3 regions of the Burkholderia pyrrocinia genome follow, and region 1 is predicted to be linked to each of the others. Evidence: predicted binding sites of a transcription regulator. Region 1 holds the regulator's gene; each other region holds the start of a gene.
What was found. The regulator FliA, encoded in region 1, starts transcription of late flagellar genes. The targets are predictions, from matches to a motif close to CTAAAGTTTNNNNNNNNNNNGCCGNTA.

Region 2: a site for FliA is predicted at 2,087-2,113, ahead of fliS (flagellar export chaperone FliS). Genes of this name have one in related genera too.
Region 3: a site for FliA is predicted at 7,000-7,026, ahead of flgK (flagellar hook-associated protein FlgK). Genes of this name have one in related genera too.

Annotation. Positions count from the first base shown of each region.
Region 1 is NZ_CP070977.1:2,936,055-2,945,949, forward strand. It holds gene ahcY (adenosylhomocysteinase) at 1-1,324, opposite strand, end outside; S-adenosyl-L-homocysteine riboswitch at 1,357-1,484, opposite strand; gene JYG32_RS13665 (RNA polymerase sigma factor FliA) at 1,579-2,313, opposite strand; gene JYG32_RS13670 (MinD/ParA family ATP-binding protein) at 2,336-3,154, opposite strand; gene flhF (flagellar biosynthesis protein FlhF) at 3,147-4,895, opposite strand; gene flhA (flagellar biosynthesis protein FlhA) at 4,892-6,991, opposite strand; gene flhB (flagellar biosynthesis protein FlhB) at 6,988-8,187, opposite strand; gene JYG32_RS13690 (DUF805 domain-containing protein) at 8,517-8,897, opposite strand; gene JYG32_RS13695 (DUF3443 domain-containing protein) at 9,338-9,895, opposite strand, start outside.
Region 2 is NZ_CP070977.1:3,265,272-3,275,166, reverse strand. It holds gene JYG32_RS15200 (flagellar hook-length control protein FliK) at 1-1,111, opposite strand, end outside; gene JYG32_RS15195 (flagellar protein FliT) at 1,249-1,581, opposite strand; gene fliS (flagellar export chaperone FliS) at 1,578-2,012, opposite strand; gene fliE (flagellar hook-basal body complex protein FliE) at 2,214-2,558, opposite strand; gene fliF (flagellar basal-body MS-ring/collar protein FliF) at 2,809-4,572, shown strand; gene fliG (flagellar motor switch protein FliG) at 4,562-5,557, shown strand; gene fliH (flagellar assembly protein FliH) at 5,550-6,230, shown strand; gene fliI (flagellar protein export ATPase FliI) at 6,224-7,768, shown strand; gene fliJ (flagellar export protein FliJ) at 7,774-8,232, shown strand; gene JYG32_RS15155 (flagellar hook-length control protein FliK) at 8,264-9,655, shown strand; gene JYG32_RS15150 (GMC family oxidoreductase) at 9,683-9,895, opposite strand, start outside.
Region 3 is NZ_CP070977.1:3,319,387-3,329,281, reverse strand. It holds gene JYG32_RS15465 (fimbria/pilus outer membrane usher protein) at 1-982, shown strand, start outside; gene JYG32_RS15460 (Csu type fimbrial protein) at 979-1,485, shown strand; gene JYG32_RS15455 (hypothetical protein) at 1,635-2,102, shown strand; gene JYG32_RS15450 (solute carrier family 23 protein) at 2,148-3,455, opposite strand; gene flgL (flagellar hook-associated protein FlgL) at 3,759-4,994, opposite strand; gene flgK (flagellar hook-associated protein FlgK) at 5,012-6,943, opposite strand; gene JYG32_RS15435 (flagellar brake protein) at 7,138-7,893, opposite strand; gene flgJ (flagellar assembly peptidoglycan hydrolase FlgJ) at 8,140-9,126, opposite strand; gene JYG32_RS15425 (flagellar basal body P-ring protein FlgI) at 9,127-9,895, opposite strand, start outside.

The DNA of each region.
Region 1 (9,895 bases):
TGCGCGCGAGGTGCAGGCGCGCAACCTTTTCATCGAGATGCTTCGGCAGCACGTACACCTTGTTCTCGTACTCGCCGCCGCGCACGAACAGCTCAATCTGCGCGAGCGTCTGGTTCGCGAACGAGTTCGACATCACGAACGACGGGTGGCCGGTCGCGCAGCCGAGGTTCACGAGGCGGCCTTCCGCCAGCAGGATCACGCGCTTGCCGTCCGGGAAGATGATGTGGTCGACCTGCGGCTTGATGTTTTCCCACTGGTACTGGCGGGTCGACGCGACGTCGATTTCCGAGTCGAAGTGGCCGATATTGCAGACGATTGCGTTGTGGCGCATCGCCTTCATGTGATCGTGGCCGATCACGTGGAAGTTGCCGGTGGCCGTCACGAAGATGTCGGCCTTGTCGGCCGCGTATTCCATCGTCACGACGCGGTAGCCTTCCATCGCCGCCTGCAGCGCGCAGATCGGATCGATTTCGGTGACCCACACGGTAGCGCCCAGGCCGCGCAGCGACTGCGCGCAGCCCTTGCCCACGTCGCCGTAGCCCGCGACGACCGCGACCTTGCCCGCGATCATCACGTCGGTCGCGCGCTTGATGCCGTCGACGAGCGATTCACGGCAGCCGTACAGGTTGTCGAACTTCGACTTCGTGACCGAATCGTTCACGTTGAACGCCGGGAACGGCAGGCGGCCGTCCTTTTCCATCTGGTACAGGCGGTGCACGCCGGTCGTGGTTTCTTCGGTCACGCCCTTGATGTGCGCGAGGCGCTTCGAGTACCAGGTCGCGTCGATGTCGAGGTGCTTCTCGATCGACTTGTACAGCGCGACTTCTTCCTCGTTGGTCGGCTTCGCGATCACCGAACGGTCCTTCTCGGCCTTCGAGCCGAGGATCAGCAGCAGCGTTGCGTCGCCGCCGTCGTCCAGGATCATGTTCGCGAATTCGCCGTTCGGCCATTCGAAGATGCGGTGCGAGAACTCCCAGTATTCGTCGAGCGATTCGCCCTTGAACGCGAACACCGGCGTGCCGGCTTCGACGATCGCGGCCGCGGCGTGGTCCTGCGTCGAGAAGATGTTGCACGACGCCCAGCGGACGTCCGCGCCGAGCGCCTTCAGCGTCTCGATCAGCACGCCCGTCTGGATCGTCATGTGCAGCGAACCGGCGATGCGTGCGCCCTTCAGCGGCTGCTGCGCCTTGTATTCGTCGCGGATTTGCACGAGGCCCGGCATTTCGGTCTCGGCGATGTTCAGTTCCTTGCGGCCCCAGCCGGCCAGCGCCATGTCGGCGACGACGTAATCCTTGGAAGCTTGCGAATCGATAATGGCGTTCATCACGCCCTCCTTTCTAAAAAGTTTCTAGATTGGTGACGTGAGCGCCGTTCAGGAAGCGGAGCCGGCGCGACGGTCGCGAAACGCGCGCCGCACGGCTGCTTGGTGAAGCCTTCCGAGCCTGGCGGACGCTGAATGGTCCGTCGCAACGCTCCTCGGAAAACGGGAGGGATTGTAGCAAATCGGCGCGCACAATGCGCAAGCGACTCGAGCGATTCAAGCGCGCCGCGTCGGCGCGCGTCGCCGTCCGGAAAGGGTCAGGACTCCGCGCCGACCCACGCCTGTTCGCGCAGCCGCGCGCGCAGGCGCGCGACGGCCTGGCTGTGCAACTGGCACACGCGCGATTCGCTCACTTCGAGCACCGCGCCGATCTCGCGCAGATTCAGACCCCGTTCGTAGTACAGCGACATCAGCAGCTTCTCGCGCTCCGGCAGCCGCTCGATCGCCTCGACGAGCGCCTCGCGCAGGTGCTCGTCGAGCAGCGCCGACAGCGGATCGGCGTGATCGACGCGATAGCGGTCGAGGAACGGCTCGTCGTCGGCCGCGCGGTCGAAATCCTCGTAATAGATGAGCTGGCTGCCGTGCAGGTCCTGCAGCATCCCCTGGTATTCGTCGAGCGGCATGTTCAGGTGCAGCGCGATCTCGGTCTCGCTCGCCGAGCGGCCGAGATGCTGCTCGACCTGGTGCACCGCGTGCTCGACCTCGCGCGACGTCTTGCGCAGGCTGCGCGGCAGCCAGTCGTTGCTGCGCAGCTCGTCGAGCATCGCGCCGCGGATGCGCTGCGTCGCGTAGGTCTCGAACTGCGCGCCCTGGTCTTCCTTGTAGCGGCCGGCCGCGTCCATAAGGCCGATCATGCCGGCCTGGATCAGGTCGTCGAGGTCGACGCTCGCCGGCATCTTCGCGACGAGCTGCAGCCCGAGGCGACGCACGAGCGGCGCATATTGCGCGAGCACGTCGGCCTGGGACATCTTTCCTTGAGCGTTGTACATCATGGCCCCCTCCTTCCGGTGGCGCTCACGCGGCGTGTGCCGCGCCCGCCTCATACGACGGCTTGCCGCCCGCGTGGACGGCGCGGCCCGCACCCGAACGCGGGCGCATCGGCCAGTACAGCAGGTCGGCGGCAATCTGCCGGTAGTCGCGCGCGGCCGACGACGACGGGAACGCGTCGACCACCGCATGCATCAGTTCGCGCGCGTGCTCGACGAGCGGATCGGCGCTCACGCAGCCCGCATCGGCGATCGACACCGTCAGGTAGCGGCTCGCGACGCCCGCGAGGTTGTCGAAGGCCGTCTTCGCGTCCGCATGGCTGCCGACGTGATTGGTCAGCACGCGGAACTGCGCGAGCGCGTGCGCGAAATGCAGCCGCTTCATGCACGCGTACGCCTCGGTGATCGCCTGCGCGGCCACCCGCGTGACAACCAGCACGTCGTGCGCTTCGCGCGCGAGTGCCGAGAACGAGCCGTCGGCGCCGAGCTGCGCGTCGACGAGGACGATGTCGGCCGGGCCGTCGATGAAGTCGCTCAGTTGCGCGTCGCTGTAGCCGGCGCGCGCGAGCCGCGCGGCCGCGCACAGGCCGAACCCGGCGGCCACCCGCGTGCGCTCGCCGTCGCGCAGCCATGCGCCCGCGAGGGTCGCGCTGGCCGAATGCACGTCGGCGCGCTCGTCGACGACGAGCACATCCTTGCCGAGCGACGCGAGCGCCGCCGCCAGGTTCACGATGGCGGACGTGCAGCCGACACCCGCCGGCCCGCCCGTCACCGCGACGATGCGCGACGTGCGCCCGGCCAACAGGCGCCGCAGCCCTTCGGCCTGGTCGATGGTTCGTTTATCCAAATCGCACCTCGTGCAGCTCGGCGGTGGAACGTGCGGTCAGGGCGGAAAGCAGCGTCGGCATGTCCTCGTCTTGCGGCACGAAGGGCGAGCCGTCGCGCGGCACGCAGAACGCGCTCTTCAGCAGGAATCTGGTCGATGCGACATACAGGTTCTCCGGCACCTTCTGGCCGGTCGACACGTAGTGGACCGGCAGCTTGTAGCGGATCACCGTGTCGAGCACGCCGCCGAGGTGGGTCGCTTCGTCGAGCTTCGTGAGGATGCAGCCGGCGAGGTCCGGATGCTCGCCCGCGCTGCGGTACGCCTGCACGACTTCGTTGAGCGTGTCGCCGTGGCTGGTCGCGTTGAGCAGCAGCAGGCGCTGCACCGGCGTGTTCGCGCCGTGCAGCATTGCGATCTGGTCGGACACCGCGCGGTCGCGCTGGCTCATGCCGATCGTGTCGATCAGCACGATGTGCTTGTTGCGCAGCTCGGACAGCGCGAGCGCGAGATCGCCCGCATCCTTCACCGCGTGCACCGGCACGCCGAGGATCTTGCCGAAGATGCGCAGCTGCTCGTGGCCGCCGATCCGGTAGCTGTCGGTGGTCAGCAGCGCGACCTTGCTCGCGCCGAAGCGCATCACGCACCGCGCGGCCAGCTTCGCGGTGGTGGTCGTCTTGCCGACGCCCGTCGGCCCCATCAGCGCGAACACGCCGCCGCGCTCCATCAGCGCGTCCTCGCTGTCGAGCACCGGCAGGTTCGCCGCGAGCACCGACTGCGCCCATTCGGCGGCCTGTTCGAAGGTCTGCGCGCCGTCGCCGGACGGCAGGTTGTCGACGAGCATCCGCACGAGCTGCGCGGACAGGCCGGCCGCGAACAGGTGCTTCGTCAGCGCGCCATGCACGGCGCTGCGACGCTGGCGGTCGTGCCACTTCAGGCTGTCGAACTGCTCTTCCATCATTCCGCGCAGTTCGCCGAGCTCCTGCATCACCGTATCGTTGACGATCCGCTCGATGCGCGACTTCACCGCATCGGCCACCGCGGCGGCCGCGTCGGCGGACAGCCGCGTGCGCTCGGCCGCCTTTGCGGCGTTCGCGGTGCTCGCGTCGGGCGTGCGCGGCGCGGCTGCCGGCATCCGGCGTTCGGCATCGCGCACGATGTCGCGTGCCCAGTCGGGCGACGGCGCGCTCGCGGCGCCCTGCGGCGCGGGCGCGCTGGCTGGCGGCGCGGCAGGCGGCGCCTGGGTACGCGCGATCAGCGCGTCGCGCTGCTGCGTCAGGCGCTTCGCGTGCTCGACGAGCCACGGCGCGGGTTCGGAAGCGGGGGCAGGCCATCCTGCGGCCGGCGCGGCGATCGACGGCGCTGCCGCAGCCGGCGCGTCTGCATCGATCGTCGAGGATTGCGCGGCTGCTTCGTCCGCTTCGGCGCTTGCACCGAACACGGACGAGAACACGTCCGGCAGCCCGCCTTCACCTGCCGCATACGGATTGACGCTCGGGCGCGCGAGCGCGCCGCCCGGGCGCGACACGATGCCCGGCACCGCCGCGGCCGGCACGGATTCCGGCACGCGCGGCGCGGCGATCCGCGGCCGCGCGGCGGCCGGCGGCGTCACCGCGGCCAGGTCCGAATCGGCGAGTGCGACGATTTCGACGCTGCCGTCATCGAGCGTGCGGTTCGACAGCACGACCGCGTCGGCGCCGAGCGCCTCGCGCACCAGACGAAGCGCGTCGCGGCTCGTCGCGCCGGTGAATTTGCGAATGTTCAAGCGGAACCCCCGATGACGTTAACGACTTTGATCGTGCGTGTGTCCGGCACTTCGGCATACGACAGCACTTTCAATTGCGGCAGGCTGCGGCGCAGGAAACGCGCGAGCATCGCGCGCAGCGCGTGCTGCACCAGCAGCACGGGCGGCAGCCCGAGATTCTGTTGACGCAGCATCGCTTGCTGCGTGCCGGTCAGAAGGTTGTGCGCGAGGCCGGGTTCGAGGCCCGGATTCGCGCCGGTGGCGAGCGCCTGCGACAGCACGCGCTCGAGATTCGAGTCGAGGCCCATCACCTGCATCTCGCCCGCGCCCGGATACCACTGCTGCGTGATCGCGCGGCCGAGCGAGAGCCGCACCGCGGCGGTGATCTCGAACGCGTCGCCGCGGCCCGCATGTTCGGACACGGCCTCGAGGATCGTGCGCATGTCGCGGATCGGCACGCCTTCCTCGAGCAGGTTCTGCAGCACCTTCTGCAGCGTCGTCAGCGAGATCGTCTTCGGCACGAGGTCCTCGACGAGCGACGGCGCGTCCTTGCCGGTACGCTCGACGAGCGCCTGCACTTCCTGGCGGCCGAGCAGCTCGGCCGCGTGCTGGACGACGAGATGGTTCAGGTGCGTCGCGACGACCGTGCTCGCGTCGACCACCGTGTAGCCGTACACCTGCGCCTGTTCGCGCAGCGCGACGTCGATCCACACGGCCGGCAGCCCGAACGCGGGATCCTGCGTGACGGCGCCCGGCAGCGCGGCCGTCACCTGGCCGGGGTTGATCGCGAGCCACTGGCCCGGGAACACTTCGCCGACGCCGATCTCGACGCCCTTCAGCGCGATCCGGTACGCGTTCGGCCGCAGTTCGAGGTTGTCGCGGATATGGATCACCGGCGGCAGGAAGCCGATTTCCTGCGCGAATTTCTTGCGGATGCTCTTGATGCGCTTGAGCAGCTCGCCGTCGCTGTTCTTGTCGACGAGCGGGATCAGCCGGTAGCCGACTTCGAGGCCGAGCGGGTCGATCAACTGCACGTCGTCCCAGGTCGCCTCGTGGCTATCGGACGGCAGCACGGCGGGCGGCGCGATGTCGGTCAGGTCGCCGGCCGCCTTGCGGGCCGCCGCACGCCGGGTCTGCGTGCGGGCCAGCCAGATCGCGCCGCCGCCGAGCGCGAGGAACGCGAAGTGCGGCATCCCCGGGATCAGCCCCATGATCACGATGATCACGCCGGTGATCGTCAGCACGCGCGGGTTCGTGAACAGTTGCCCGGTGATCTGCGTGCCGATGTCCTCGTCGGTCGCGACGCGCGACACGATCACGCCGGCCGCGGTCGAGATCACGAGCGACGGGATCTGCGCGACGAGGCCGTCGCCGATCGTCAGCAGCGTGTAGTTCGTGCCGGCCGCCGCGAAGCTCATGTCGTGCTGGACCATCCCGACGATCAGCCCGCCGATCACGTTGATCGCCATGATGATCAGGCCGGCGATCGCGTCGCCGCGCACGAACTTCGACGCGCCGTCCATCGACCCGTAGAACTCGGCTTCCTGCGACACGGACAGGCGGCGCTTGCGCGCCTGTTCCTCGTTGATGAGGCCGGCGTTCAGGTCGGCGTCGATCGCCATCTGCTTGCCGGGCATCGCGTCGAGCGTGAAGCGCGCGGACACTTCGGCGATCCGCCCCGCGCCCTTGGTGATCACCATGAAGTTGATGATCATCAGGATCACGAACACGACGATGCCGACCGCGAAGTTGCCGCCGACCAGGAAGTGGCCGAATGCCTCGATCACCTGGCCTGCCGCGTCGGGGCCCGTGTGGCCCTCGAGCAGCACGACGCGCGTCGACGCGACGTTCAGCGACAGGCGCAGCAGCGTCGAGAACAGCAGCACGCTCGGGAACGCCGCGAAGTCGAGCGGCTTCATCGTGTACATGCTGACGAGCAGCACCATCACCGACAGCGCGATGTTGAACGTGAACAGCAGATCCAGCAGCATCGGCGGCAGCGGCAGGATCATCATCCCCAGGATCATGCAGATGAGGACGGGGCCTGCGAGCGCGCGCAGGTTGGTGCCCGCGAACGGGTTCGTGCGCTTCGCGAACAGGCCGGTCGGGGTGCTCATGCGGAGGCTCCTTGCTTGCCGAGCGTGTCCTCGGCTTCCTCTCGTTCATCGTCGACGGGCACCGACGTGCCCTTGTCGAGTTCGGCCGGCACGTCGAGATCGACCGGCACTGCGGGGAACGCGCCGCCTTCCGAACGGAAGCGCTTGAGCTGGTAGACCCACGCGAGCACTTCGGCGACGGCCGAGTACAGCGAACCGGGAATCTCGCGCTCGAGTTCGACGTTGTGATACAGCGCACGCGCGAGCGGCGGCGCCTCGAGCAGCGGCACGTTGTGCTCGGCCGCGAGTTCGCGGATGCGCACGGCGACGAGGTTCACGCCCTTCGCGACGACCTTCGGCGCGCGCATCTCGCCGTCCGTGTATTGCAGCGCGACGGCGAAGTGCGTCGGGTTCGTGACGACCACGTCGGCCTTCGGCACGGCCGCCATCATCCGGCGGCGCGCGATCGCGCGCTGCTGCTGGCGGATCCGCCCCTTCACGTGCGGATCGCCTTCGTTCTCGCGATGCTCGCGCTTCACTTCGTCCTTCGTCATGCGCAATTTCTTGTTGTACTGCCAGATTTGATAAGGCACATCGAGCGCGGCGACCACCAGCATCCCGGCGACCGTCGTGCCGCAGCACACGGCGACCAGGTGCAGCGCGTCGGGGAGCGCCGTGCCGAGCGGCTGCGTCGCGAGGCCGAGCAGCTCGTCCTTGCTGCGCCAGATCGCGATGCCGCCGATTCCGCCGACGACCAGCGTCTTCGCGAGCGACATCCCGAGCTGGATCGGCCCCTGGATCGAGAAGATCCGGCCGAGGCCCGAGATCGGGTTCAGGCGGTCGAACTTCAGCTCGAAGGTCTTCTGCGAGATCAGCCAGCCGCCGAGCGCCATCGGCGCGAGCAGCGCCGCGAGGCCGGTGAGCGCGAGGATCGGCAGCAGCGCGGCGAAGCCTTCGAGGCTCGCGCTGCCGGCCGCCGAAAGCATCCGGTTCGTGTCGAACGCGGTCGCGCGGTCGAACGTGAACGCGCCGCGCAGCATCGCCTGCAGATGCGCACCCGACGGGCCCGCGAGCAGCCACGCGCCGTAGAATCCGGCCGCGAGCAGCGCGAACGAAGCCAGTTCGCGCGAACGCGCGACCTGCCCCTCCTCGCGCGCCTTCTCGCGGCGTCTGGGAGTGGCGGCTTCGGTCTTGTCGAGATCGCTCTCGTCTGCCACGGGGCCTCCAGTCGGGTACGGCGGAATGCCGCTTTCCAGTGACACCGATTATTCATGGAGGCGTCAAACGCCGATCGGTCGAGCAAAGCCGGGAAAGGGGGGTATTTCGGGGAATCGGGCGAGCCCGCGCGAACGGGGCTGGATGGGAGGTGGAACGGCGCGCGACGGGGTGCGAGGCGGCGGAAAAACGCGGCGATCGGCACAACGGTGAAACGCGGCTCCCGGACGGGACGGTGACGGCGCGAAGCGGGAACGGTGAAGCGGAGGAACGGGAAAACGGGGAAGTCGGGCCCCGACGCGACGGCGTCGCGCGTCGGGGCAGGCGGCGCTCAGAGCGCCGGGATCGGATTCGCGCCGAAGCGGTTCGTGCCTTCGGTGCCGCGCGAGCACATCCACACGAGCAGCAGGATGGCGCCGACGATCGGAATCAGCCCGATCAGCAGGAACCAGCCCGAGCGGCCCGTATCGTGCAGGCGGCGCACGCTGACCGCGATGCCCGGAACGATCAGCGCCAGCGAAATCAGGAAGAGCACGCCCAGCAGCAACAGCGTAACCAGACCCGCGTTGCGGCCGACCGCGCCGATTACCTGGGAGACGACCGAAAGAATGCAGCTCAGCAGCGCGAAATACCAGTATTCGGCACGACGCGCACGGCCTTCGAATTTCGCGTATTGATTGAGTACGGAACGAATGGCTTCGGAAAAATTCATCTTATTACCCTCCTGTTTTATATTGGCACCCCGGAAACAACGCCGGCATTATAGGTTTGAATTTCGACAGACTCCATCTCTTTTCGCATGCCGGCCGGCGCGCACACCCCGTTGCACCGTCGCGGGAACGGCTGCCCTAACGTAATGCGGCGCCGCAGGTTTGCATATCGCGTCATTTTAATAATCTTGAAGACCGGACAGGAACACCAGCCCCAGATAATCAAGCGTTTGATTACAACCGAATGAATCCGGACGCGATCGATAATCGATCCGGTCGCGCGGCATTCGATTTACCGGCCGGCCGGCATTACGCGGGCGCGCCAGTCGCGCTGCCCTTCGCCATTCCCGCTCCCGATCCCATTCGTAGTGCGCGCGGTCTCCGGATAAAAAAAAAGGGGGCGATCGCTCGCCCCCTCGTTGCCGCCTGCGGTCGTGCCGCGTCAGAACGCGACGAAAGGCGCCGCGCCGCCGCTCGAGCGCTTGTCCATCCCGAAGTAGATCGTCTTGCCGTAGAAGTGCGGAATGCCGATGTCGAGCCATCCGGCCGAGCCGAACGGCCCCGCGATGTCGTTGAACGCGAACGTCGACGCGTTCGCGAACAGCGTATCCGCGTTCGCGACGGGCATCGACACGGTGCCGCTCGCGCTGTTCTGGCCGGTCAGCGTCGCCGTATAGGTCGTCGTGGACGACGGGCAGTAGAACTGCGTGTTCCTCGAACAGACCGTCTGCGACGAATCGTTGAAGAAATACGCGTTCGAACCCGTATCGAAGAACGCCGTCACCGTACTGCCGAGGAAGGACGCGCTGACGTCGCCCGTCGTGGTCGACGTCATGACGGTCGACGCGCCGAGCGCATTGTTGCTCTGCGTGCCGATCCCGAAGATCAGCTGGCCCGTCGCGCTCGCCTGCCCGCTGCTCGAGATGGCCGGCATCTGCACGATCACGCCGTTGTTGTCGGTCGCGAAACGATGAACCGGATTGGCCACCTGCTGCGCGAC
Region 2 (9,895 bases), 330 kb from region 1:
GCAGCCGCGCGACAAGCTGCGCGCCGTTCAGCACCAGCTCCGCGTCGACCGTACCGAGCGACGGCAACGTCAGCGTCAGGCGCGTGCGCCATGCGATGCCGTCACCCGTGTCGTCGCCGCCGCCCGGCGCGCGGCTGCCCGCATCGTCGGGTTCGATCGTCCAGTCGAGCCGCGCGCCGGGCCACGCCTCGCCGGTCCAGCGGAACTGGTCGGTCGCGAGTGCGTCGAGCTGTTGCCTGACGAGCGGCACGGCGGCCGGGTGTACGGTGGCGAGCGTCTGCGCCGGTGGATCGGACGACGCGGCAGCCAGCTCGGCACGCGCCGGCGTCCAGCGCGGGTCGGCGTGCGCGCCGAGCGGATCGACGGTATCGGGCGGCAGCGACGCGCCCTGCCGGGCGGCCGCCGGCCACGCCTGCGCGGAATCGCGAGCGGGCGCGCCGCCTTGGGCCGGCGTGCCCGCCTGCGCGGTCGCCCGCGTGGTCGCCGGCAGCGGCGGGCGCTGCGCGAGCAGTTCGTCGAGCACGTCGGTCGAATCGTGCTGCGCGGCACCCGGGTCGGCCGGCGCGAGCGCGGCCGTCAGGCGCGCCTGCGGCTCGCGCATCAGCGCCGCGAGCGGACGCTGGCCGGCCAGCCACTGCGCCAGATGGGATTCGTAGAAGAGGCCGCTCTCGCTCACGGCCTGCGCGAGCGCTGCGCGCAACGCTGCGACCGGCGGCAGCGCGGTCGTTTCGCGCGCCGCCGCGGCGGAAGAAGGCGTGGAAGACGCCGCCGGATCGGACGCGGCCGGCGCACGCGCCGGCACGGCCGTATCGGTCAGCAGCACGGCGGGATCGGCCAGCAGCGGCGCACGCCCGGCGATCGCCGGCGTCGCGTCGCCGCCCGCGCGCGAGATCGCGTCGAGCACGCGCCCGACATCGGACAGCGCGGTCTGTGTGGAGGCTTGCGGCGCGGCGGGCTGGCCGCCGGCCGGCGGCGAGGACGACGCACCGGTACCCGGCGTGCCGACCTGCGAGGTCGCGCCGCCGCCGGCGGGCGCCGATACGGTGCCGGTCAGCAGGCTGTCGAGACGGCTCGCCAGCAGCGCGGCTGCAACGGAGTCGATACCGGTCATGATCGGAGCCTGCTCACCTCAGCCACATCGTTGCGAATCCGGGCGCGGCACGCCAGTGCCGCCCGCGGGAATAGCGCGCGTGCCGCATGCGGCAACGGGTGCGGGCACTCCGCGCCCGTCGCCCCGGAAAACGGGCCCTACCCGCGCGCGCGGTAGAGGTCGGTCAATACCTTGGTCGAGCGCCGCGCCTCGAACAGCGCGGACAGCCGCGCGACGTCCGGGCTCGCGAGATCGCGGATCGCGGCGTCGTCGGCCAGGATGCGGCGAATCAGGTCGAGCTTGCGGCCGAGATCCGATTCGTCGAGCGCGACGCCCGGATCGGCTTCCTTCAGTCCGGCGACGAGCTGCATGAATTCGGCCTGCAACCCCGGCAACGCGCTCCAGTCGGCGCCGCGCGCGGCGCACAGCATCCGGCCCGACACGGCCGCGAGCGCCTCGTAACGCGCGAAGTATTCGGCCTTGAGATTCATCGTGCTGCTTCCACTGCCTGTTGCGCGGCCATCCGCGCGACTTCCGGGGCGATGCCCGTCCATGCTTCCTCGAGCGTGGCGAGCAGCCCGTCGACCTCGACCAGCATCGCGTCGCTCGCCTGCGCGTTCGCTTCCAGCAGGCGCCGGCCGATATACGCATACAGCGCGTCGAGCCGGCCCGCGATCTCGCCGCCCACGTCGCGGTTCAGCGACGCCTGCAGGCCGCTCTCGACGATCCGGATCGCCTTGCCGATCGCTTCGCCGCGCGCGGACACGTTGCCCTGCTGCAGATGCATGCGCGCCAGCGCGATCGCCTGCCGCGCGCCCTGGTACAGCATCGCGATCAGCCGGTGCGGGGAGGCGCCCATCACCCCCGTCTCGACGCCGACACGCGCGTAAGCACTGGCTCCAGCGTGTCCTGGGGAAAACATGCGCTTCTCCTTGTCATGCCTTGGCTATACGGGAGCCGCCGCCGTGCATCGCACGACGCGGCCTTCTCCGGAGTTATCGGAAGGGATTTGAAAAGCTTTAGGCGCGCGGGGCCGCCGCCGGACCCGGGATGCCGGCCCGCCGGCCCTGCCCGGCAAGCCCGGAGGCCGTCGCCGGTTGGCCGTCCCCGGATGCCCGTCGCGTCACACCGACATCTGCATGATGTCGTTGTAAGCGCTCACTAGCTTGTTGCGGACCTGAAGCCCGAACTGGAAGCCGATGTTGGCTTTCTGCATGTCGACCATCACGTCGTTCAGCGACACGTTCGGCGCGCCGACCTCGAACGCCTGCGCCTCGCCGAGCGCGTGCTGCTGGTCGCCGCTGATCTTGTCGAGCGACGCCTTCATCGCGCTCGCGAACGTGCCGGCCGTCGCCGCGCCCGAGCCGGCAAGCGCCGCCGTCGGGCTTGCGACGCCGCCCGACGCCTGCGCGGCCATCGACTGCATCTGTTGCAACACCGAACCGATTCCGCTGACGTTCGCAGCCATGCTGTCCCCAGACATAAGAGAAGAGACCCGGACGCACCGGGCGTTTCCGCCGGCGCCGCACCACGCGCACCATACCGGATCGCGAAAAAGGATAGCAGCGCGCCGCGCGGCAAAGCCGAGAAAGTACGGGGGAAACCCCGCTCTTTTCGGTCGATCGGAGTCCGGCCCGGGTCACGATAATCGCATCGTGTCATTGTCCGCCCGCTCGTCCGAGCGAGCTCAGTCGTCCCGCTCCGGAGAAACTCGACGCATGGATTCGCAGGCCAACTCGCTGATCAACCCCGACGCCCGCGCGGGCCTCGCCAGCCCGGCGCCCGGCGCCGCCGCGGCCGCCGCGTTGCCGGGCGCGGGCGTCGCCGGCGCGGACTTCGGGCTCGGCGGCTTCGCGGAACGCATTCCCGGCATCTCGCGGATGAAGGGCAACCCGAAGCTGCCGTTCCTGATCGCCGTCGCGTTCGCGATCGCCGCGATTACCGCGCTCGTGCTGTGGAGCCGCACGCCCGACTACCGCGTGCTGTACAGCAACCTGTCGGACCGCGACGGCGGCGCGATCATTACCGCGCTCCAGCAGGCAAACGTTCCCTACAAGTTCGCCGATGCCGGCGGCGCGATCCTCGTGCCGTCGAACCAGGTGCATGAAACGCGCCTGAAGCTCGCCGCGATGGGGCTGCCGAAGGGCGGCTCGGTCGGCTTCGAGCTGATGGACAACCAGAAATTCGGCATCAGCCAGTTCGCCGAACAGGTCAACTACCAGCGCGCGCTCGAAGGCGAGCTGCAGCGCACCATCGAATCGATCAACGCGGTGCGCAGCGCACGCGTGCATCTCGCGATCCCGAAGCCGTCGGTATTCGTGCGCGACAAGGAAGCGCCGAGCGCGTCGGTCTTCGTCGACCTCTACCCGGGCCGCGTGCTCGACGAGGGCCAGGTCCAGGCGATCACGCGGATGGTGTCGTCCGGCGTGCCCGACATGCCCGCGAAGAACGTGACGATCGTCGACCAGGACGGCAACCTGCTGACCCAGCCGGCTTCGGCGTCGGGCCTCGACGCGAGCCAGCTCAAGTACGTGCAGCAGGTCGAGCACAACACGCAGAAGCGCATCGACGCGATCCTCGTGCCGATCTTCGGCGCCGGCAACGCGCGCTCGCAGGTCAGCGCGGACCTCGATTTCTCGAAGATCGAGCAGACGTCGGAAAGCTATGGCCCGAACGGCACGCAGCAGCAGGCCGCAATCCGCAGCCAGCAGACCAGCAGCGCGACCGAACTCGCGCAGGGCGGCGCGTCGGGCGTGCCGGGCGCGCTGTCGAACACGCCGCCGCAGCCGGCTTCCGCGCCGGTCGTCGCCGGCAACGGCCAGAATGCGCCGCAGACGACGCCGGTCAGCGACCGCAAGGACCAGACGACCAACTACGAAGTCGACAAGACGATCCGCCATCTCGAACAGCCGATGGGCAGCGTGAAGCGGCTGTCGGTCGCGGTCGTCGTCAACTACCAGCCGATCGCCGACGCGAAGGGCCACGTGACGATGCAGCCGCTGCCGCCCGCGAAGCTCGCGCAGGTCGAGCAGCTCGTGAAGGACGCGATGGGTTACGACGAGAAGCGCGGCGACTCGGTCAACGTCGTGAACAGCGCGTTCTCGACCGTGAGCGACCCGTACGCCGACCTGCCGTGGTGGCGCCAGCCCGACATGATCGCGATGGCGAAGGAAGCCGCGAAATGGCTCGGCATCGCGGCGGCCGCGGCGGCGCTCTACTTCATGTTCGTACGCCCGGCGATGCGCCGCGCGTTCCCGCCGGCCGAGCCGGTCGCGCCGGCGCTCGCGGCGCCGGAAGATCCGGTCGTGCTCGACGGCCTGCCGGCGCCGGTCATGACCGAGGAAGCCGACTCGTTGCTGCTCGGCTTCGAGAACGAGAAGAACCGCTACGAACGCAACCTCGACTACGCGCGCACGATCGCCCGCCAGGATCCGAAGATCGTCGCCACCGTCGTGAAGAACTGGGTGTCCGATGAACGCTGAAGGCTTGACCAAGAGCGCGCTGCTGCTGATGTCGATCGGCGAGGAAGAGGCCGCGCAGGTATTCAAGTTCCTCGCGCCGCGCGAGGTCCAGAAGATCGGCGCCGCGATGGCCGCGCTGAAGAACGTCACGCGCGAGCAGGTCGAGGACGTGCTGCAGGACTTCGTGAAGGAAGCCGAGCAGCACACCGCGCTGTCACTCGATTCGAGCGAGTACATCCGCTCGGTGCTGACCAAGGCGCTCGGCGAGGACAAGGCCGGCGTGCTGATCGACCGCATCCTGCAGGGCAGCGACACGAGCGGCATCGAGGGCCTGAAGTGGATGGACTCGGGCGCCGTGGCCGAACTGATCAAGAACGAGCATCCGCAGATCATCGCGACGATCCTCGTGCACCTCGACCGCGACCAGGCGTCCGAGATCGCGTCGTGCTTCACCGAGCGGCTGCGCAACGACGTGCTGCTGCGGATCGCGACGCTCGACGGCATCCAGCCGGCCGCGCTGCGCGAGCTCGACGACGTGCTCACCGGCCTGCTGTCCGGCAGCGACAACCTGAAGCGCAGCCCGATGGGCGGCATCCGCACCGCGGCCGAGATCCTGAACTTCATGACGAGCGTGCACGAGGAAGGCGTGCTCGAAAGCGTGCGCCAGTACGACGCCGATCTCGCGCAGAAGATCGTCGACCAGATGTTCGTGTTCGAGAACCTGCTCGAACTCGAGGATCGCGCGATCCAGATGGTGCTGAAGGAAGTCGAGTCGGAAACACTGATCGTCGCGCTGAAAGGCGCGCCGCCCGCGCTGCGCCAGAAGTTCCTCGCGAACATGTCGCAGCGCGCCGCCGAACTGCTCGCCGAGGATCTCGACGCGCGCGGCCCGGTGCGCGTGTCCGAAGTCGAGACGCAGCAGCGCCGCATCCTGCAGATCGTGCGCAACCTCGCCGAGAGCGGCCAGATCGTGATCGGCGGCAAGGCGGAAGACGCGTATGTCTGATTCGGCGAGCGATCGCGCGGGCACCCTCACCGCCTACCAGCGGTGGGAGATGGCGTCGTTCGACCCGCCGCCGCCGCCGCCGACCGACGACGCGGCAGCGGCCGCCGCCGCGCTCGCCGAGGAACTGCAGCGCGTGCGCGACGCCGCGCACGCCGAAGGCCGTGCGGCCGGCCACGTCGAAGGCCAGGCGCTCGGCTACCAGGCCGGGTTCGAGCAGGGCCGCGAACAGGGTTTCGAGGCCGGCCAGGCCGATGCGCGCGAACAAGCCGCGCAGCTCGCGGCGCTCGCCGCGTCGTTCCGCGAGGCCGTGTCGACCGCCGAGCACGATCTCGCGTCCGACATCGCGCAGCTCGCGCTCGACATCGCGCAGCAGGTCGTGCGCCAGCACGTGAAACACGACCCGGCCGCGCTCGTCGCGGCCGTGCGCGACGTGCTCGCGGCCGAACCCGCGCTGTCCGGCGCGCCGCATCTCGCGGTGAATCCGGCCGACCTGCCCGTCGTCGAAGCCTATCTGCAGGACGATCTCGATACGCTCGGCTGGAACGTGCGCACCGACGCGTCGATCGAGCGCGGCGGCTGCCGCGCGCACGCCGCGACCGGCGAGGTCGACGCGACGCTGCCCACGCGCTGGCAGCGCGTCGCCGCCGCGATCGGCAAGGTGAGCACGTGGTGACGCGGCCGCCCGAATCGCTCGCGCATGACGGCATGACGCCGCTCGAACGCGAGCTCGCGCTCGCATCGTTCGGCCCCGCTGCCGCACACGACACCGCACACGACGCGAAGCCGCACGCAGCGGCCGCCGCATCCGGCACCACGCCGCGCGCGCCGCACAATCCGCATCTCGCGCACTGGCGCACGCACCTGAACGGGCTCGCCGCGCGCAGCCACCGCGCGCTGCCGCTGCGGCCGTGCGGGCGCCTCACGCGCGCGGCGGGCCTCGTGCTCGAGGCGATCGGGCTGCGCCTGTCGGTCGGTGCCGAATGCACGATCGAATTGCCGCCCGGCAGCACGCTGCCGCACGCGGAAGCGGAAGTCGTCGGCTTCGCCGGCGACCGCCTGTTCCTGATGCCGACCACCGACGTCGCCGGCGTGCTGCCCGGCGCGCGCGTGTGGCCGCGCGAAAGCGCGCCCGTCACCGATCCGCTCGCGGGCGCGAAGCGGCTGCCGGTCGGCTGGGAGATGCTCGGGCGCGTCGTCGACGCGTCGGGCCGCCCGCTCGACGGCCTCGGCCCGCTCGCGTCGAAGGTCGATGCGCCGCTGTCGGCGCCGTCGATCAATCCGCTCGAACGCGAACCGATCCACCACGTGCTCGACGTCGGCGTGCGCGCGATCAACGCGCTGCTCACCGTCGGCCGCGGGCAGCGGATGGGCCTGTTCGCGGGCTCCGGCGTCGGCAAGTCGGTGCTGCTCGGCACGATGGCGCGCTACACGAGCGCGGAAGTGATCGTGATCGGGCTGATCGGCGAACGCGGCCGCGAAGTGAAGGAATTCATCGAACAGATCCTCGGCGAAGACGGGCTCGCGCGCTCGGTCGTCGTCGCGGCGCCGGCCGACGTGTCGCCGCTGTTGCGGATGCAGGGCGCGGCCTACGCGACGTCGCTCGCCGAGTATTTCCGCGACCAGGGCAAGCACGTGCTGCTGCTGATGGATTCGCTGACGCGCTACGCGATGGCGCAGCGCGAGATCGCGCTGGCGATCGGCGAGCCGCCCGCGACGAAGGGCTACCCGCCGTCGGTGTTCGCGAAGTTGCCCGCGCTCGTCGAGCGCACCGGCAACGGGCCCGAAGGCGGCGGCTCGATCACCGCGTTCTACACGGTGCTGACCGAAGGCGACGACCAGCAGGACCCGATCGCCGATTCGGCGCGCGCGATCCTCGACGGCCACATCGTGCTGTCGCGCACGCTCGCCGAGGCCGGCCACTATCCCGCGATCGACATCGAGGCGTCGATCAGCCGCGCGATGACCGCGCTGATCGACGAAACGCATCTCGACCACGTGCGGCAGTTCAAGCAGATGCTGTCGCGCTACCAGCGCAATCGCGACCTGATCGCGGTCGGCGCGTACGCCCCCGGACGCGACGCGCAGCTCGACCGCGCGATCGCGCTCTATCCGCGCATCGAGGCGTTCCTGCAACAGGGCTTTCGCGAATGCGCGCCGTTCGCGTCGAGCCTCGCCGGGCTCGATGCGCTGTTCGATGCTTACGGAGGCTGATCACGATGGCTCCCGGCTTTCCCCTTCAGTTGCTGCTCGACCGCGCGCAGGAAGACCTCGACACGGCCGCGAAGCAGCTCGGTACCGCGCAGCGCGACCGCACCTCGGCCGCAGAGCAGCTCGACGCGCTGCTGCGCTATCGCGACGAATACCACGCGCGCTTCGCGCAATCCGCGCAGAACGGGATGCCGGCCGGCAACTGGCGCAATTTCCAGGCGTTCATCGACACGCTCGACGCGGCGATCGCGCAGCAGCGCAACGTGCTGGCCGCGGCCGAAGTCCGCATCGACGAAGCACGCCCGAACTGGCAACAGAAGAAACGCACCGTCGGCTCGTATGAAATCCTGCAGGCGCGCGGCGTCGCGCAGGAAGCGCAGCGCGACGCCCGGCGCGAACAGCGCGACTCCGATGAACACGCCGCGAAGCTCCTGCGCATGCGGGCCGACGCGGCCCGTTCGTCGTAACCGACCACCGCATTCGAACGAGAGAACCGCCATGCCTCCCCTGCCCCTGCTCGGCGCGCTGATCGACACCGCCGGCGCCGCACTCAAGGCCGCCCGCGGCTCGGGTTCGTCCGGCACCGCCTCCGCCAAAGACACCGCTGCCACCACGACCGCCACGGCCGCCGTGCCGTTCGCGCAGACGCTGAAGCAAAGCGTCGTCACGCGGCGCGACGCGGCGAACGCCGGCACGCCGGGTGCGTCGACGACGCAGGCCGCGTCGAAGCCGGCCGCCGGCACGAAGCCGTCCGGCCCGGACGACGCCCGGTCGACCGACGACACGAACGCCACCGCCAACCCCAATCCCGACGCCGGCGCACTCGCGGCCGCCGCGGCCGTGCAGGCACAACTGCAGGCACGCACGGACAACGCGACGCCAGCCGATACCGCCCCAGCCGCCGCTACCGCGCAAAAGGCGGCCGTGTCCGGCCAGCCCGACGCGACGGCCGCGCTGGCGGACCACGCAGCCAAGGATGCGGCCGCCCAGCCGGCCACGCCGGCGTCGAGCCGCGACGCGCTGCAAGCGGCGCTCGCCAAGCTGACCGGCGGCTCGGGCGCGATCGCGATGCCCGCGGCCGGCGCAACGGCTTCGGCTTCGGCTTCGGCTTCGGCTTCGGCTTCGGCTTCGGCACCCGCATCGTCTGCATCGACCGCCGCCGCACCGCTGACGCCGAAGGTGCCGACGTTCGACCGCACGCTCGCCGACGCGAAAGGGGCGCTCGCCACCCAGCAGACGCCGACGCAGGTCACCGCGCAGGCGCTGCAGGCCGACGCGAACGCGCAGTCCGGCGCGCAGCATGCGCTCGCGGCAGCCGGCGACGCGACGGACCCGGCGGCCAGCGCGACGCTCGCGGCCGGCGCAACGGCTGCGGCCGCGGCGCAGGCGAACCTGCAGTTGTCGCCCGCCGCGAGCGCGATCGCCACTGCCAACCCGCACGTGCTCGCCCCGCACGTCGGTACCGCCGACTGGACGGACGCGCTGAGCCAGAAGGTCGTATTCCTGTCGAATGCGCACCAGCAGAGCGCCGAACTGACGCTCAACCCGCCCGATCTCGGGCCGCTGCAGGTGGTGCTGCGCGTCGCGGACAACCACGCGCATGCGCTGTTCGTGTCGCAGCACGCACAGGTGCGCGACGCGGTCGAAGCCGCGCTGCCGAAGCTGCGCGATGCGATGGAAGCGGGCGGGCTCGGGCTCGGCAGCGCGACAGTCAGCGACGGCGGCTTCGCGTCGCAGCAGCAGAACCCGCAACAGACCTTCGCCCGCGGCCAGTCGTCGCGGCGCGGGCACGGCGGATCGTCAGCCGTCGATGCACCCACCGACGCTGCGCAATCCGCACCGGCCGCCGCGCGCGTGAGCCGCGCGGGCCTCGTCGATACGTTTGCCTGAGCATTGCCGCTTAAGTGCGCGCGCCGATCAGCGGCCGTGCACCGCGGCAGCCGCCTCGCCGCGCGGTACGCCGCCCTTGCGCGCGGCAACGATGAAGTCCGCCGCGCGTTCGCCGATCATCACCGACGGCGCATTCGTGTTCCCGCCGACCAGCGTCGGCATGACCGACGCATCCACCACGCGCAACCCTTCGACGCCGCGCACGCACAGTTGCGGATCGACGACCGCACGCGCATCGGA
Region 3 (9,895 bases), 380 kb from region 1:
CAACATCGGCGTCGGGATGGGCCGCTTCGGCTCGCTCGGCCTCGCGCACGTGTTCGTCGACGATCGCGGCGGCTACAAGGTTCAGCTGCTGTCGCTCAGCTACAGCGTTCAGCTCGGGCGCTTCGGCTTCGCCAACGTCAGCGTCAGCAAGCCGCTGGGCGGCTCGGGCGCGACGACCGTCGGCGTCGCATGGACGATACCGATCGACAACCGCACGAGCGCGTCCGTCACGATGACGCACCAGCAGGGCGCCACCGACATGCTCGCGCAAGTGCAGCGCAGCCTGCCGGTCGGCGAAGGATTCGGCTACTCGCTGCAGGCCGGCAACAACACGCAGGATGCGAGCGCGACGCTGCAAACGCGCACCGGCACCTACAGCGTCGAGGCCGCGGCCTATCGCGGCCGGGCCGGCGTACGCGCCAACGCGGCGGGCGGCATCGCGTTCGTCGACGGCACCGCACGGCTGTCGCGGCAGATCACGGACAGCTTCGCGCTCGTCAAGGTGCCTGGCTTCGCCAACGTCGGCATCCTCGCGGACAACCAGCTCGTCGCGCACACCGACGCCAACGGCGTCGCGCTGCTGCCGCGGCTGCGCGCGTACGAAAGCAATCCGATCTCGATCGAGCAGGCCGACCTGCCGTTCGACGCGAAGATCGGCACGCTGAAGCTCGACGCAGTGCCCTATTTCCGCAGCGGCATGGCGCTCGAGTTTCCGGTCTCGCGCTCGCGCGGTGCGGTGCTCACGCTCGATCTCGAGAACGGCGCTCACTTGCCGGCAGGCGCGATCGTCACGGTTGCCGGGCAGAAGGAAGCCTTCCCGGTCGGCCACGACGGCGTCGTCTATCTCACCGGACTGTCGGAGCAGAACCGCCTGCGCGCGACGTGGCGCGACCAGCAATGCGACCTGACCGTCCGCTTTCCCGCCGGCGACGATCCGCTGCCGGACCTGGGCACCCATCTTTGCAAGGGAGTCACACCATGAGACATTGCAAGCATGCCGGGCGGCGTGACCGGCCGACGCCCCTGCGCGCCGCCGCGACGGTGCTCGCGGCCGGCGCGGCCGTGCTGGCCTCGCTGCCCGCGCTCGCGGCGACGACCTGCACGATGAATGTGCCGTCGTCGATGGTGTTCGGCACGTACGACACGCTCAATGCCGCCACCTCCGCGATCACGATCTCGGTCAACTGCAGCGGCAACGGCAACCCCTCGCCGGCGGTGACGGCGAGCGCGGGCGGCGGTACCTTCGCCAATCGCCTGATGACGAGGACCGGCGGCACGCAGACGCTGGGCTACAACCTGTATCTCGACAGCGCGCACACGTCGATCTGGGGTGACGGCACGAGCGGCACGTCGGTGATTTCGTGGGGCAAGATCAACGGCGCCGGAACCGTCAACGCAACCGTGTACGGGCTGATCCGCGGTGGCCAGAACGTCGTGCCGGGCGGATACGCGGACCCGCACATCACGATCACCATCAACTACTAGCACCACGGACTCAGACAACGGGGCAGATCATGAATCGAACCGAGACAGCGAGCGCCGCCGCATCGCGGTGCAGCCCATGCGGACGGACCCGCGCGGCGTCTGTCGCACCGCAGCGGGCCGCCCGCCGCGCGCGAAGGCTGTTTGCCGCGATGGCAGCGCTATCGATCGCGCTGCTCGGCGCCGCGCCAGGCCAGACCGATGCGAAGCAGGCCAACCGGTCGCTGCAGGTCGGCGCAACGGTCCAGGCGTATGCGCGGATCAAGGCGACCAGTCCGGCCCAGCTCGTGATCGCGAACAAGGACACGAGCATCGGCTACCTGAACGTGCCGAACGTCAACAACGCCACGGGGACGACGCTTGCGGTCCAGACCAACGACCGGGCCGGTTACACGGTGCTGGTGCAGGTTGCCGCCGCCAGCCAGGCGCAGTTCAGCTCGATCGAGATCAGCGGAATCGGCAGCAAGGTCGTGCTTCCGCCGACGGGCGGCAAGATCGCCGTGCCGTATACGGCGCTCAACACGACCTTCACGGTGACCTATCGCTTCGTGTTCGCGCGGAAGGCGAAGGACGGGACCTTCGCATGGCCGATTACGTTTTCGGTGCAGCCCAACCCGTGACGTCCGACGATCGCCGGGGCCCGCGGCCATGATCCGCGCGGCGGCTCACAGCACCGGGCCCGGCTCCTTTTCCCGGCGCAGGATCGCGTACAGGATGATCGCGCCGAACGTCGCGGTGCCGATCCCGCCGAGCCCGAAGCCGCCGATCTTCAGCGAGAAGTCGCCGGCGCCGAGCACGAGCGTGACGGCCGCGACGATCAGGTTGCGGTTGTCGGAGAAGTCGACCTTGTTGACGACCCAGATTCGCGCGCCCGTGACCGCGATCAGCCCGAACACGACGATCGACACGCCGCCGAGCACGGGGCCCGGGATCGTCTGGATCACCGCGCCGAATTTCGGCGAGAAGCCGAGCCCGATCGCGATCAGCGCGGCGACCGCGAACACCAGCGTCGAGTAGATCCGCGTGACGGCCATCACGCCGATGTTCTCCGCGTACGTCGTGACGCCCGTGCCGCCGACGCTGCCCGACACGATCGTCGCCAGGCCGTCGCCGATGAACGCGCGGCCGACGTAGCGGTCGAGGTTTTGCCCCGTCATCGCGCTGACGGCCTTGATGTGGCCGAGGTTCTCCGCGACGAGGATCACCGCGATCGGCGCGAGCATCAGCATCGCGTGCGGGTCGAACACCGGCGCGCGGAACGCCGGCACGCCGAACCATGCGGCATGCCCGACGATCGCGAAGTCGATCGGCTTGCCGAGGCCCATCCCGTTGGTCGCGATCGCGTAGATCGCGTACGCGATTGCAAGCCCTACGAGGATCAGGAGGCGCTGCATCATCCCGCGCGCGAACACCGCGACGCCGCCGACGCAGAGCACCGTGACGAGCGCCATCACCGAATCGAAGGTCGACGCCGATACGCCCTTGACCGCGATCGGCGCGAGGTTCAGCCCGATCACCGCGACGACCGCGCCGGTGACGACGGGCGGCATCAGCGTCTCGATCCAGCGCGTGCCGATCACCTGCACCAGCGCGCCGAGCGCGACATACACGACGCCGCACGCGACGATCCCGCCGAGCGCGACCGGGATGTTCGGGTTCGGGCCGCTGCCGCCGTAGCCCGTCACCGCGATCACGAGGCCGATGAACGCGAAGCTCGAGCCGAGGTAGCTCGGCACGCGGCCGCCGACCAGCGCGAAGAACAGCAGCGTGCCGATGCCCGACATGAAGATGCACAGGTTCGGGTCGAAGCCCATCAGCAGCGGCGCGAGCACGGTCGAGCCGAACATCGCGACGACGTGCTGCACGCCCATCGCGACCATCTGCGGCCACGGCAGGCGCTCGTCGGGGCCGACCACGCGCGACGCCGCGCCGGTCGATTGCACCCGCCAGCGCGGGAAGTAGGAATCGGACATGGGGAAGGGGCTCCTGTCGGTCTGTCGCCGGCTGCGGAGGGCGCGCCGGTCTGGAATCTGGCGCGAGTTTACGGAGCGCGAATAAGGCTGGCAAGCGGCCTGACACGCGGGGCTGACGAGCGGGACTGACAAGCGGGACTGACAAGCGGGGCCGACAGGCGCGGGACGCGGCTTGCCGCATGCGCGAACCGGTGCGCGGCCACGCGGCCCGGTGAAGCGGCCGTCCGTGCGTTGCGCGCGGGCGGCGGATGGCGCCGGCGGCGATGCAAGCGTGTGCTCACATCGCCGCCGGCGCCCCGTGCATCAAGGATTGATGTACTGGAACAGCGACAGGTTCTGAAGCTGCGCGTAAGCCTTCTGCGAGCCGGACAGCGCGTTCTGCATCTGCAGGAACTGGCTGATCGTCGTCACCATGTTGGTGCTCGTCAGGTCGGCCAGGTTGCTGCTGACCTGCAGCGTGTTGGTCTGGTTCACGGTCTGCATCGCCTTGATTTCCTGCTCGCGGCCGCCGACCGACGCCTGCACGGTGAGGACGTTCGTCATCATGTTGTTCAGCTTCGTCGTGCCGGTGGTCATCGCGTTCGCGAGCGCGGCCGCGGAAGTCGTGTTGCTGCTGATCGGCACCTTCAGCGCGGCGATCATCGTGTCGAGCGCCGCGAACACGTCGGTACCGGCCTTCGGCGCGGGCGTGACCGTGAACGTGTCGCCGGGCGCGGGCGTTCCCGACACCGGCACCGACAGGCCGTTGCCGAGCGCGATCCCCGCGCCGGCCGAATACGGCTGCGCGGCGGTCGTGGTCGGCGGCACGGCCGAGTTGTCGGTGACCGTATAGGTCGGCGCGGCCGCCGTGCCGCCGAACGTGATCGCGAACTGGTGCGCGTTGGTCGCGGCCGACGGGCTCGTGATCGACACCGCGCCGATCGTGCCGGTGCCCGTGTTGGTCGCGCCGGCGAGCGGCACCGGCTGGCTGCCGAGCATCGGCACCGACAGGAACACGTTCGCGCCGTTGTCGCCCTGCGAGATCGCACGCGTGTCGGCGATCTGCACCTGGCGCGTGCCCGTATCGCCGCTGTACGTCACGCCGCCGCCCGGCGCATTCGAGAACGGCGCCGTGGTCGACTGGAAGCCCGAGAACAGGTAATTGCCCGAGCCGTCCGTCGAGTTCGCGAGCGTCAGCAGCTGGTCGCGATAGCCCTGCAGTTGCGTCGACAGCGCCGAGCGGTCGCTGTCGGACATCGAGCCGTCGCCGGCCTGGATCACGACCGTATGAATGCTGTTCAGCAGGTTGTTGACGCTGATGAGCGTCTGGTCTTCCTTCTGCAGCGACGACAGCGCGGCGTTCTGGTTCGACGCGTACTGCGACAGCGTCGCCGACGTCATCGACAGCTGCACGGCCTGCGCCGCGCCGAGCGGGTTGTCGGCCGGCGTCGCGAGGCTCACGCCGCTCGAGATCTGCTGGTACAGCTGCGAGAGCTGCGCCTGCTGGTCGCTCATCTGAGCGACGTTCATCTGGTAGAACTGGGTGGTGGAAATCCGCATCGCTTCGATCCCCGAAATCAGTTGAACAGGCCGAGCACGGTCTGGAACAGCGTCGACGCCGTCTGGATCACCTTCGCGTTCGCCTGGTAGAGCTGCTGGTACTGCATCAGGTTGGCCGCTTCCTCGTTCTGGTTCACGCCCGACACCGACTGCTGCGCGGACGTGATCTGGCCGACCAGCGCGGTCTGCGCGGCGCTCGACGACTTCAGCTGGCTCGTCGTGTTGCCGATGCTGTTCACGTAGTTCGCGTACGCGCCGGTCAGCGTGGTCGAGCCGTTGGCGAACGACTTCGAGTTGACGAGCTTCGACAGCGCGAGCGCGTTGCTGCCGTCGTTCGTGCCGCCCGTGTTCGGCGCGACCTTGAACGTGTCGCCCACCGCCGGCGTGCCCGATACCGTCACCGTGACGCCGGCCGTCAGCGTGATCGGCGAGCCGGACTGGTACGGCTGCGCGGCGGTGGTCGTCGGCGGCACGGCCGTGTTGTCGGTGACCGTGTAGGACGGCGCGGCCGACGTCCCGCCCATCGTGATCGTGTAATTGTGCGCATTGGCCGCGGCCGTTGCGCTCGTGACCGACAGAGCGCCGATCGTCCCGGTGCCCGTGTTCGTCGTGGTGGCCGACGGTACGTACGGCGCCGCCGCCGCGATCGCCGAGCCGTTCGACGTCGCGAGGCCGAAGCCGTTCAGCGCGCCGCGCGTCGGCTGCACGGTGAACTTGTCGCCGGCGCTCATCGAGCCGGACGAGAACGAGAAGTTCAGCCCGCCGATCGAAGCCGGCATCGACGTCGACGAGCCGACCACCGTGCCGCTCGCGCGGTCGGTCAGCGTGTAGTTCGCGCCGTCGTACGACAGCGTGTAGTCGCTCGTGGTCGGCTGCGATGCGTTCGCGAACGACACGGACAGCGCCGCGTTGCCGGTGTTGCCCTGGTTCGCGTAGGTGATCGGCGAGCCGGTCGTGAACAGGTTGCCGCCGACATTGCCCGACAGGTCGATGCCGAGCGCGTTCTGCGCGTTGACCTGCGCGGCGAAGCTGGTCGCGATCGCGCCGAGCTGCGCCTGCGCGGGGTCGAGCGTCTGGCTGCGGAACGCGAGCAGGCCGCCGAGCGTGCCGCCCGACAGCGATGCGTCCGACAGGTACTGGTTCGGCCCCTGCGGGTTCGCGCCGGCGATCCCCTGCGACACGACGGTCAGCTCGCTCGGATCGGACGGCGACGCGACGGTCGCGAGCTGGTAGCTCTTGTTCGCGACGACGAGCGGCGTGCCGCCCGCGAGAAACACGCTGTAGCCGTCGCTGTTGCGCACGACCTGCACGCCCGCGAGGTTCGACAGGTTCGACACCGCGAGGTCGCGCTGGTCCATCAGCTGGTTCGGCGGCTGGCCCTGGCTGCTCGCGGACGCGATCTGCTGGTTGAGCTGCGCGATCTGCGCGGTGTACGCGTTGATCTGCGTGACGGTGCTCGTCAGCTGCGTGTTCACGCTCTGGCGCAGCGCGTCGTACTGCTGGCCGGCCGCGGTGATCTGGTTCGCGAGCGTCTGCGCATTGCTCATCGCGGTCTGTCGCACCGACGAGTCGGACGCGCTGTTCGCGACGTTCTGCAGCCCGGTGAAGTAGCTCGTGATCGCGGTCGAGATGCCGGCCGTCGGGCTGCCGACGTAGTTGTTCAACTGCGTGACGAGCGAATACCACGTCGACAGCGCGCCGCCCTGCGTCTGCGCGCCGTTCAACTGGTCGCTCAGGTACTGGCTGTACTGCCGCTGCACGGTGACGGTGCTGACGCCCTGCGGCATGTAGCCGCTGCTCGTGTACTGGCCGCTCGCCTCGGCATAGACCGGTCGTTCGACCGAATAGCCCGGCGTCGCGGCGTTGCTGATGTTCTGGCCGGTCGTCGTGAGGCCCCAGAGCGCGGCATTCAGGCCGCTGACGCCGAGGTTCATGAGTGTGTTGGACATGCGCGATCCTGATGAGCCGGCCGCGCTGCGGCCGCCGGGTTGCGTGACTCCCGGTATAACGGCCGCGGATCGAAAAAATTGAGGGAAAAATGCACGCGCGGCGCGCGCTCGTGCGTCGCGGGTCGAAGCGTCCGGCGGGCGGGGCCGGCCGTGGTACGCGGGCGGCCCGTGCGAGGCCGGCGACCGCGTGTGCGTCAGGCCCGCGCGAGCGAGCGGCGCTTCATCTCGAGCTGCGTGATCAGCCGCTGCAGCGTGTTCTCGGCGCTGCCCGGCAGCGACATGTAGCGGAAGCCGAGCTGGTAGCGCCGCGACCCGTTCGGCATCTGCGTCGAGCGCTGCGACACGAGCTGCAGGTCGAGCGACAGCTTGCCGTGGCCGGTCAGCTCGAGTTCGACGTCGGGCAGCAGCGTGCCGACCTCGAGCGCCTCGACGCGTTCGTCGGCCGTGCGCAGCCCCACGCCGCCGAGCGACAGGTTGTGCACCTCGAACAGGAAGCTCTCGCCGTCCGGCAGCTTGCCGCGGCACAGGAACGGATCGACGATCGGCGCATCGACGCGGAAATATTCACGGCGCTGGATGCACATCAGCACTTCGGGGAAATCGGCGACGAACGCGGGCAGCCCCTCGTAGCGCGTCTCGCGCGGCGTGCCCGTGGTGAATTCGACGCGCACGCCCTCCGGCGAGGCCGCGAACGTGCAGTGCGACGCGCCGAGGATGCCGGCGTTCTGCTCGGACAGCGCCCCCCAGTCGAACGTGAACGTCCGCGCGCCGACGTCGACCTCGAGCAGGCGCGTGACGAGCTGGCCGCCCGGATACTGGACGGTCAGGAAATCGCCGCGGTTCACGAGGTTGCGCAGTTGCACGCCAATTTCCAGCGGATTGCGGCGGGCATAGTCGGGCCCGGAGTGACCTGCATCCAGGCTGGGGTCGGTCGACGTTTCGATATTCATGGCTAGCCGGTCTTTCTTGTCATGGGCGCCCGGGGCAACCGGTGCGCAGTAAAACCGGGCCAGAACGGGGGCCCGGTCGCAGGTCTCTCACACTTAGCGGCAGTGCTGACCGAAAGTTTAGATCGATTTGCCGATTTTTTTCGCGCAAACGTTGAAACCGCGCGCGGCAGGCTGCCGGGCGCGGTCCGAAAGGGGCCAACTGGCGGTGGCTGGGGCCTGTTATCAGCAGGAACAGGCCCTGGTTCGTCAGCCGATCTGCTGCATGATCGAGATCAGCTTCTTCGCATAGTTCGGGTCGGTCGCGTAACCGGCCTTCTGCATCCCGTGCGCGAAGCCCTCGACGCTGCGGCTCGCGCTCAGCACGCCCGAGTAGCGCGGATTGTTCTTCAGCAGGTTCGCGTAATCGGTCATCGCGTGCTCGTACGAGTCGTACGCGCGGAATTTCGCGACCACGCGGCGCGGCGTGCCGTTCACGTACTCGGTCGTCAGCGCCGACACCGTGCGGCCGGTCCAGCCCTTGCTCGCCTTGATGCCGAATACGTTGTAGCTGGTCGAGCCGTCGGCCGCGCGGATCTCGCGCTTGCCCCAGCCCGATTCGAGCGCGGCCTGGCCGACGATGAAGCGCGCCGGGATGCCCGTGGTCGCGCTCGCGGCCTGCGCCGGCGCGGCGAGGCGGTCGACGAACGCGTCGGCGTCCGGCGCACCGCTCGCGCCTTTCAGCGGCGGCGTCAGCGCGCTGCCGCCCGAATAGCCGCGCGCGCCGGCGAGCCCGCCGTTGTTCCCGGCCGCGTTCGCATACGCGCGCGCCATCGCGTTCATCGCGGCGAGGCTGCCTTCGTTGCCGGCCGTGCCGAGGCCGCCCGCGCCCAGGCCGCCCGCGCCGACATCGGCCGCCGTGTCGCCGCCCGTGCCCTGCCCCGCGTTGCGCAGCAACTGTTTCATCAGCGCGTCGGCGACGCCGATCCCGCGCGTCGACATCTGCTGCGCGAGCTGCTGGTCGAGCATCGACGTGTACATCTTCGACGTATGCGAATCGAACAGCCCGCCATCGGGCGACGCGTCGCGCATGCTCTTGAGCATCATCTGCGTGAACATCGCGTCGAACTGCCCGGCGACGGCCTTCGCGCCGGCCTGCGGCGACTGCTTCGCCTGCGCGCGCAGCGCGTCGAAACCCTGCACGTCGAGCGCGAAGCGCTGCGTGAGGTCGTTCGCATTCGGGAGCGTGGCTGCCATTTAGATGACCTCCAGGTCGGCACGCAACGCGCCGGCCGCCTTCATCGCCTGCAGGATCGACATCAGGTCCGCCGGCGTCGCGCCGAGTGTGTTCAGCGCCTTCACGACGTCGGCGAGATTCGCGCCGGCCGTCACCATCTTCAGCGCGCCGTTGTCCTGCTTGAGCTGGATCTGCGACTGCTGCGCCACCACCGTCTGCCCGTTCGAGAACGGCCCCGGCTGCGACACGACCGGCTGCGTGTTGACGACGACCGACAGGTTGCCGTGCGCGACCGCGCAGCTCTGCAGCGTGACCATCTGGTTCATCACGATCGAGCCGGTGCGCGCGTTCAGGATCACCTTCGCTGCGGCCTTGTCCGGGCTCACGTCGAGGTTTTGCAGCCGCGCCATGAACGCGACCTGCTGCGCCGAGTCGGCCGGCGCGGCGAGCTGGATCGTACGGCCGTCGAGCGCCGTCGCGGTGCCCGGGCCGAAGCTCGAATTGACCGCGGACACGATCCGCTGCGCGGTGCCGTAGTCCATGTCGTTCAGTTGCAGTTGCAGCACGCCGTTCATCTGCGCGATCGCGTTCGGCACCGAACGCTCGACGATCGCGCCGCCGACGATCCGGCCGGCCGCGAGCTGGTTCACCTGCACGCGGCTGCCGTTCGCGCTGGCCCCCGCGCCGCCGACCGCCATGTTGCCCTGCGCGAGCGCGTACACCTGCCCGTCCGCGCCCTTCAGCGGCGTGAGCAGCAGCGTGCCGCCGCGCAGGCTCTTCGCATTGCCG